2 regions of the Streptomyces aurantiaciflavus genome follow, and region 2 is predicted to be linked to the other one. Evidence: riboswitches for the same ligand, from Rfam matches in the RefSeq annotation. Region 2 holds a riboswitch; the other holds the start of a gene.
What was found. A riboswitch is a leader RNA that binds a small molecule or an ion and turns the genes downstream of it on or off. The one in region 2 is predicted to bind glycine.
Positions count from the first base shown of each region.

Region 1 (4,407 bases), on a different contig from region 2:
GGTCGATCCGGCGCACCGGCGGCCAGTACTTGTCGGCGGCGGACACCCCGGCCGGGAAGACCGCCTCCTCGCGCGTGTACGCGTGCTCCCACTTCTCCCCGAGCGCGGCCGCGGTGTGCGGGGCGTTGCGCAGCGGGTTGTCGTCGGCGGGCCACTCGCCGGCGCCCACCTTCTCGATCTCCGCGCGAATGGCGATCATCGCCTCGCAGAAGCGGTCCAGCTCGGTCAGGTCCTCCGACTCGGTCGGCTCGATCATCAGCGTCCCGGCCACCGGGAACGACATCGTCGGCGCGTGGAACCCGTAGTCGATGAGCCGCTTGGCGACGTCGTCGACACTCACGCCGGTCGCCTTGGTCAGCGGCCGCAGATCGATGATGCACTCGTGGGCGACCAGCCCGCCCGGGCCGGTGTAGAGCACCGGGTAGTGCGGTTCGAGCCGCTTGGCGATGTAGTTGGCCGACAGCACCGCCACCTGCGTGGCCCGCTTCAGCCCCTCACCGCCCATGAGCCGTACGTACGCCCACGAGATCGGCAGGATCCCCGCGGAGCCCCAGGGCGCTGCCGAGATGGGCCCGACGCCGGTCTCCGGCCCGGCGGCGGGCTGCAGCGGATGGTTCGGCAGATACGGCGCCAGGTGGGACCGTACGGCCACGGGGCCGACGCCCGGACCGCCGCCGCCGTGCGGGATGCAGAACGTCTTGTGCAGGTTGAGGTGCGAGACGTCACCGCCGAAGTGCCCCGGACTGGCGAGCCCGACGAGCGCGTTGAGGTTGGCGCCGTCGACGTACACCTGCCCGCCGGCCTCGTGCACCTGCGCGCAGATGTCGGCGACGTGCTCCTCGAACACCCCGTGCGTCGACGGATACGTGATCATGAGCACCGCAAGCTCGTCCCGGTGCTTCTCGATCTTCGCCCGCAGATCCTCGACGTCGATCTCACCGTCCCCGGCGGTGTTCACGACGACGACCTTCATCCCGGCCATCACGGCGCTGGCGGCGTTCGTCCCGTGCGCGGAGGACGGGATCAGGCACACGGTCCGCTGCTCGTCGCCGTTGGCGCGGTGGTAACCCCGTACGGCGAGCAGTCCGGCGAGCTCCCCCTGCGACCCGGCGTTCGGCTGCAGCGACACCTTGTCGTACCCGGTGACCTCGGCGAGCCGCTCCTCCAGCTCACGGATGAGCGTGAGGTATCCCTCGGCCTGGTCGGCTGGCGCGAAGGGGTGCAGCTGCCCGAACTCGGGCCAGGTGACCGGCTCCATCTCGGTGGTCGCGTTGAGCTTCATGGTGCAGGAGCCCAGCGGGATCATGCCACGGTCGAGCGCGTAGTCGCGGTCGGCCAGCTTGCGCAGGTACCGCAGCATCGCGGTCTCGGAGCGGTGCTGGTGGAAGACGGGGTGGGTGAGGATCTCGTCGGTGCGCAGCAGCCCGGCCGGCAGAGCGTCCTCGGTGACGGCGTCGAGGGCCTCGATGTCCCCCTCGACCCCGAAGGCACCCCAGACGGCACCCACCTGGGCCCGCCCGGTGGTCTCGTCACAGGCGATCGACACCTGGTCGGCGTCGACGAGGTGCAGGTTGACGCCGTTCTGCCGTGCGGCGGCGACGACCTCCGCTGCCTTCGCGGGCACGCGGACGGTCAGCGTGTCGAAGTAGGAACCGTGCACCACCTCGACACCACCGGCCGTCAGCCCCGCCGCCAGGATCGAGGCGTACCGATGGGTCCGCCGCGCGATCCCCCTGAGCCCCTCGGGCCCGTGGTAGACGGCGTACATCCCGGCCATCACGGCGAGCAGCACCTGCGCGGTACAGATGTTGCTGGTCGCCTTCTCCCGGCGAATGTGCTGCTCACGCGTCTGCAGCGCCAGCCGGTACGCCTTGTTCCCGTCCGCGTCGACGGAGACGCCCACGAGCCGCCCGGGCAGGCTGCGCGCGAACTTCTCATGGACGGCCATGTAACCGGCGTGCGGCCCGCCGAAGCCCATCGGCACACCGAACCGCTGCGTCGTCCCGACCGCGATGTCCGCCCCCAGCTCCCCGGGCGAGGTCAGCAGCGTCAGCGCGAGCAGATCGGCGGCGACCGTGACCAGTGCCCCCAGTTCGTGCGCCTGGTCGATGACCGGCTTGATGTCGCGTACGGCCCCGGAGGCACCCGGGTACTGGATCAGCACGCCATTGATCTCCCGCGCGGCGATCTCGGCCGGAATGCCCTCGCTGAGGTCGGCGACGACCACCTCGACCCCGGTCGGCTCGGCGCGGGTCTCGATCACGGCGATGGTCTGCGGCAACACGTCCGCGTCGACCAGGAACAGGCCCTTCTTGTTCTTGCCCATCCGCCGGGACAGCGCCATCGCCTCGGCGGCGGCCGTGCCCTCGTCGAGCAGCGAGGCGCCCGAGGTCGGCAGCCCGGTCAGGTCGGCCACCATCGTCTGGAAGTTCAGCAGCGCCTCGAGCCGTCCCTGCGAGATCTCCGGCTGGTACGGCGTGTAGGCCGTGTACCAGGCCGGGTTCTCCATCACGTTCCGGAGAATGACGGGCGGCGTGAAGGTGCCGTAGTACCCGAGCCCGATCATGGAGCCGAGGACCTGGTTGCGGTCGGCCAGGGACCGCAACTCGGCGAGCACCTCGGCCTCGGTGCGCGCACCCGGCAGGTCCAGCGCGGCAGCGTTCTTGATCACATCCGGCACGGCGGCGCTGGTGAGCTCGTCCAGCGAGCCGTACCCGACCTGCGCGAGCATCTTGGCCCGCGCCTCCGGGTCCGGCCCGATGTGGCGCTGCTCGAAGGGGATTCCCTGTTCGAGGTCGGAGAGCGGAATGCGGTGGGCGGTCATTGCGGAGGCCTCCTGGTCTGACGCGACCTTCGAGGGGCACCACGGCACGGGTACCCGGACGGCCTCCCCCTCTGTCATCTCAACCTGAGAGCTTCACCGGCCGCCCGAGGGAGCCCGGCTTTCACCGTCGGTGAGAGCGGAAGCCGTCGACGCCCGCCCTGCTTTCCAGAGTGACCTCGTCCGTGCGGTACGTGAGCCTGAGAGATTCCGGGGAGGATTTGCTCCTTCGGCGCCTCCGGATGATCTCCGGAGGACTCTCCCGCACGGGGTCAGCAGCCGATTGCCAGCGTACCAGCGAGGCCAACACCCGGTCCCTCGAGTGGCCATGCTCACCATTGTGCTCTTTTGTAGTGCTTACGAATGAGTTGCGACCACATGGAGGGCCCGTGCAGACCGACATCGATCCGCGCAACCTGATCGGCCGCAAGGCATTCGACCGCAACGGCATCAAGATCGGCACGATCGACGAGGTCTACCTCGACGACGCGACCGGAGTGCCGGAGTGGGCGGCCATACGGACCGGCCTGTTCTCCAGGGACGCCTTCGTCCCCCTGGAACCCAGCGAACTGGTCGACGGCACGCTGCACGTCCCCTTCGACCGCGCCCTGATCAAGGACGCCCCCGACTTCGGCGTGGGCCGCCACCTCTCCCCGGAGCAGGAACTCCAGCTCTACCACCACTACGGCCTCGACGTCGGCGCCCCTCCCCCGCTCCCGGACCACGACTTCGGCAGGATGGCCGGCACGGACGAGCCCTGAGCCCGGTCAGGAACAGGCCCGTATCAGCGTCGCGAGCACACCGGCGGGGTCATACAAAAGCCTCGCGCCGTCCATGACGACCCGGCGGGTGCCCGCGTCCAGAGGGTCCGTCCGAGCCCAGTCGGTCGGGCCGATGCCCACCTCGACCTCCAGGCCGGAGGCGGTGACATGCCGCCATTCGGTGACAGGCCCCCACCCCTGGACGCGCACCACCTCGCCCAGGGCGAGCTCGCGCACCCACTCTTCGTCCTCGGCGTACCGTGACGGCTGCGTCGTGAGCACCACGAGATCGACGTCGGAGTCCGGGCGCGCGGCCCCACGCGCATACGACCCGACGAGGAGCGCTCCGGCGACGTCACTTCGTTTCTCGGCCCAGCGGGTGACCCGCTCCACGACCTCCCGCACCTCGGTCTCCCGCTCCACGGACACCCCCACCGAGCTCGTGGACTGATTCCCTTGCAGTTCCATACCTCTCCCCCTTCAGCACAGGTGCCATCTCACCCGGCACCTTCACCATCCTCACTCTCTGTAACGAACCACGCTCAGGCGGTGTTCCCGGGACCCGCCGGGCAATCTCGCACGCTCACCCGCCGCCTGAGCGGCGGCGCTTCCCGCGCCTTCCTCCGGTCTTCGCCGCACCAACGGCAACGGATCCGCAGGCTCGAGATCCGGGTCGTCGATCCGGAACGTCCGCACGCGGCCCACCTCCGACTCCGGCGTCTCGAACCGCACGGTGACCCGCCCCAGACCACTGCCCTGCACCCACCCGTGCCCCAGCTCGGCATGCCGCACATCGTGCCCAGGACGCCACTGGTGCTCGGCCGG
Region 1 covers NZ_JBNCAQ010000013.1:226,373-230,779, forward strand. Annotated here, with positions in the region: gene gcvP (aminomethyl-transferring glycine dehydrogenase) at 1-2,824, opposite strand, end outside; glycine riboswitch at 3,000-3,096, opposite strand; gene ACPT94_RS18420 (PRC-barrel domain-containing protein) at 3,211-3,582, shown strand; gene ACPT94_RS18425 (nucleotidyltransferase domain-containing protein) at 3,589-4,050, opposite strand; gene ACPT94_RS18430 (DNA polymerase IV) at 4,102-4,407, opposite strand, start outside.
Region 1: linked by a shared signal. The riboswitch ahead of gcvP (aminomethyl-transferring glycine dehydrogenase) and the one ahead of gcvT (glycine cleavage system aminomethyltransferase GcvT) in region 2 are both predicted to bind glycine.

Region 2 (4,407 bases):
CCTGGCCACCGGGTCCTCCGTCACGTCGAGGAGGACGAGGTTGACCGGCCACCGGACCGCGACCCTGCCGAGAGCCTTGCCCAGGGCCTCCAGCGGAAGAGCCCGCAGGTCTCCCTCCCACTGGGAGAGTTCGACGCCCACGAACATGACCGGGTCCGCGGTCTCGATGGCGGCGAGGCAGCGGCGGGCGGTGAGGACGACGCCGGTGGCCTCGAACTCGGCGGAGGCGGCGGAGAGGAAGTCGACGGGGTCGTCCTGCCAGTCGGGCTCGAAGAGGCGGACGCGGCCGCCGCTCGCGGGGCCGTCCAGCGGGGTGCGGCCCACACGGCACAGCTCGGCCACGGCCGGCGGAGGCAGCGGGATGCCGACCACGCCGTCCGGGTTCACCGCGATGCCCACCTGCGGCGGCAGCCCGCGGGCGAACTCCACGGCCGGGGCGATCGTGTACGGCATGTGCGAGCCGGCGACCTGATGGAACTGCTCCTCGGAGCTGAAGACGGGCACGTACGCCTGACCGTCGAGCTCCAGCGTGGGCAGGTCGAGGGGGCCGCTGTGCGGGCCGCCGCCGCTGGGCAGCGGTACCCACACGAAGCTGCGGCCGAGCACCTCCACGATCCGTCCGCCGGCCCCCGGCACGCCGAGGGACGCGGAGAGCACTTCCTCCAGCTCGTTGCCGGGCCATCCGCCGTGCGAGTGGGGGTGCGCCTGTGCCGGAAAGTCCGCGGAGAAGTTCACCGGGAAGTCCGCCGGGGGGAAATCCATCTGCCTACCGCCTGCTGGGAACCACTGCTGTGGCTGGAAAGGCTAGCGGGTGCCGGGGTCGGCCCTTCAGTCCAAGAGCCCCGGCCGACGCGGGACCCGCACCGGCCGACCCTGCTCGCACCGACCGGCCTGCGTGGACCACACCCGTCCGACACGGTCCGCGACCAGCCAAGACGAGCGCGGGCCGAACCCCGGGACCGGCCCCCGCGCGCCTGAGGCGACCTGCACCCCGCGGAACCACACAGTGCTGGCGCCCGACCACGTTCGCAGCTGCGGGCCGGCCTCGGCCCGGGTAGCGGAACCGGCGCACATCGGATGCGGTCGAACGGCTCGCGCGCCACCGCACCCGCCCTCAGCCCGTTGGCCGCGCCGGCGCAGGCGCACCCGGCCGAGCCCCGCGCCGGAAACAGGGACTCCACCCCGCGAAACCGATCCCGGCGGGGTACCCGCACCCGACCGGCCCCGCGCGGGCTGCCCCGGTCGGGGCCGGCCGAGTCGGCGCCGGACGGAGGGGGCGGGCCCCGCGCCGGGGGTCAGCCGGTGAAGGCGATCCGGTGCAGGGCGTCTGCCGCGGAGCGGTCGAGGAGGATCGCGGAGTCGCAGCCGGTGGGGAGGTGGCCCTTCTCGACTGCCTGGAGGAGGCGGGAGGCGGCGCGACGGTGGCGAAGGAAGGCGTAGCGGGAGACGCCTCGGCCGCGCTCGCGCTGGCCCTCCAGGGCCGTGTCCGGGGTGACGTCCAGCAGGAGCAGGTGGAGGGTGCCGCCGCGGCGACGGGCCTCGCGGGCCAGCCAGCCGCGGACCCAGGCCTGCGTGCCGCAGTCGTGCACCACGACGCCCTCGCCGGTGCGCAGGGCGCGGCGCAGCCCGGCGTAGTGGGCCAGACGGACGAGGGGGCGGTAGAGCGCGTACGGCAGGAAGCGGGGCACGCGGGCGTCCCAGCGGTCACGCGTGTCCTGGGAGTCGATGCGGATGCCCTTCACGGTGCGCTCCATCAGCGTGGACTTGCCGCTGCCGGGCAGGCCCGTGATCACCACCAGGTCGCGGGGGCCGAACAGCAGGCCGTGCGGGCTGTGGCCGCCGCGGTCGCGCAGGTCGCGGACGACGGGGGCGGGCCGTGCGCCGCACACCTCCCGGGTGGGGGCCGTCGGCTGCGCGGGCAGCGCGATCGCCGAGGTCGTCGCGTATGCCGTGGTCCTGTTCACCGTGATCGTCCTCCCCTGGGGTCAGACAAGTCTTCTCCCCCTCGAGCGTAAAGAGAAGGTAATGCGCGGTGTCTTCCGTTTTCGTGCGCGTACCGCCACAAGCCGGTTACAGATGCGGCCTGCCGTGATCGCGTGTGCCGTGCGATGATGTGCGCGCCAACTGCATACCGGCCGTTTGAATCCGCGCGGGAGAGTTCTCGGCACAGCTGTCACAGCCGCAGCTTCGCCGGGGCGCCGAAGGAGCAAGTCCCTCCCTTGAATCTCTCAGGCCCCGTTACCGCGCGGGCGAGGCACATCTGAAAAGCGGGCCGCTCCCCGTCCGGGACGGCTCCACCCAAGGTGCAAGCCACGATCAGGTGATCCGTCGCGATCATTCACGATCAGGGCGAACCTCTCAGGTTCCGATGACAGATGGGGAGGAACGACCTCGCCTTCCCCCACGCTCGAACGAGCTCGCGCGGGAGGGGCCCCATCGCCCTGGGAGACGAACGCCCGATGAGCAGTACCCCACTCCGTCACACCGCCCTCGACGCCCTGCACCGCTCGCTCGGCGCGACGATGACCGACTTCGCCGGCTGGGACATGCCCCTGCGCTACGGCTCCGAGCGCGACGAGCACAACGCCGTGCGGACGAAGGCCGGACTCTTCGACCTCTCGCACATGGGCGAGATCACCGTGACCGGGCCGGAGGCGGCCGCCCTCCTGAACTTCGCGCTCGTCGGGAACATCGCCTCCGTCGGCGTCGGCCGCGCCCGCTACACCATGATCTGCCGGGCCGACGGCGGCATCCTCGACGACCTGATCGTCTACCGGCTCGCCGAGGCCGAGTTCATGGTCGTCGCCAACGCCTCCAACGCGCAGGTCGTGCTGGACGCGCTGACCGAGCGTGCGGCCGGCTTCGACGCCGAGGTGCGGGACGACCGGGACGCCTACGCGCTGATCGCCGTCCAGGGCCCCGAGTCCCCCGGCATCCTCGCGTCCCTCACCGACGCCGACCTCGACGGTCTGAAGTACTACGCCGGGCTGCCCGGCACCGTCGCCGGGGTCCCGGCGCTGATCGCGCGCACCGGCTACACGGGTGAGGACGGCTTCGAGCTGTTCGTGCAGCCGCAGCACGCGGTGGAGCTGTGGCAGGCGCTGACCAAGGCGGGCGAGGGCGTCGGTCTGGTCCCGTGCGGCCTGTCCTGCCGGGACACGCTGCGCCTGGAGGCGGGCATGCCGCTGTACGGGCACGAGCTGTCGACCGGGCTGACCCCCTTCGACGCCGGGCTCGGCCGGGTGGTGAAGTTCGAGAAGGAGGGTGACTTCGTGGGGCGCGAGGCCCTCGCCGAGGCCGCCCGGCGCGCCGAGAGCAACCCGCCGCGCGTCCTCGTCGGCCTGGTCGCCGAGGGCCGCCGGGTCCCGCGCGCCGGGTACGCGGTCGTCGCCGGCGGCGAGGTGATCGGCGAGGTCACCTCCGGCGCCCCCTCCCCCACGCTGGGCAAGCCGATCGCGATGGCGTACGTCGACGCCGCGCACGCCGCGCCGGGCACGCCGGGTGTCGGCGTGGACATCCGGGGCAGCCACGAGCCGTACGAGGTCGTGGCGCTGCCGTTCTACAAGCGTCAGAAGTAGACACTCACAGCGGAAGCAGAGCCGACAGCGGTCCCTGTGCGTGACCCTGCGCACATTCCCGCTGCTCACGCACGTTTCCAGCAGTCCCCCATTCACCAGCACTCCCCCGCGTACAGGAGAATTCAGGCCATGAGCAACCCCCAGCAGCTGCGCTACAGCAAGGAGCACGAGTGGCTGTCGGCCGCCGAGGACGGCGTGTCGACGGTCGGCATCACGGAGCACGCGGCCAACGCGCTCGGCGACGTGGTCTTCGTCCAGCTCCCCGAGGTCGGTGACTCGGTGACCGCGGGCGAGTCCTGCGGCGAGCTGGAGTCGACCAAGTCGGTCAGCGAGCTGTACTCGCCGGTCGACGGTGAGGTGGTCGAGGTCAACCAGGACGTCGCCGACGACCCGTCGCTGGTGAACTCCGCCCCCTTCGAGGGCGGGTGGCTGTTCAAGGTACGCGTCACGGGCGAGCAGGAGGAGCTGCTCTCCGCCGACGAGTACACCGCCTACACCGCCGGCTGAGGAGTCGCATGTCTGTCCTGAACACCCCCCTGCACGAGCTCGACCCGGAGGTCGCCGCGGCGGTCGACGCCGAGCTGGGCCGCCAGCAGTCCACGCTCGAGATGATCGCCTCGGAGAACTTCGCTCCGCTCGCGGTCATGGAGGCGCAGGGCTCGGTCCTGACCAACAAGTACGCCGAGGGCTACCCGGGCCGCCGCTACTACGGCGGCTGCGAGCACGTCGACGTCGCCGAGCAGATCGCCATCGACCGGATCAAGGACCTGTTCGGCGCCGAGTACGCCAACGTCCAGCCGCACTCGGGCGCCTCCGCCAACCAGGCCGC
Region 2 covers NZ_JBNCAQ010000040.1:82,574-86,980, forward strand. Annotated here, with positions in the region: gene ACPT94_RS35405 (enhanced serine sensitivity protein SseB) at 1-762, opposite strand, end outside; gene ACPT94_RS35410 (AAA family ATPase) at 1,296-1,964, opposite strand; glycine riboswitch at 2,141-2,254, shown strand; glycine riboswitch at 2,255-2,385, shown strand; gene gcvT (glycine cleavage system aminomethyltransferase GcvT) at 2,460-3,578, shown strand; gene gcvH (glycine cleavage system protein GcvH) at 3,708-4,085, shown strand; gene glyA (serine hydroxymethyltransferase) at 4,094-4,407, shown strand, end outside.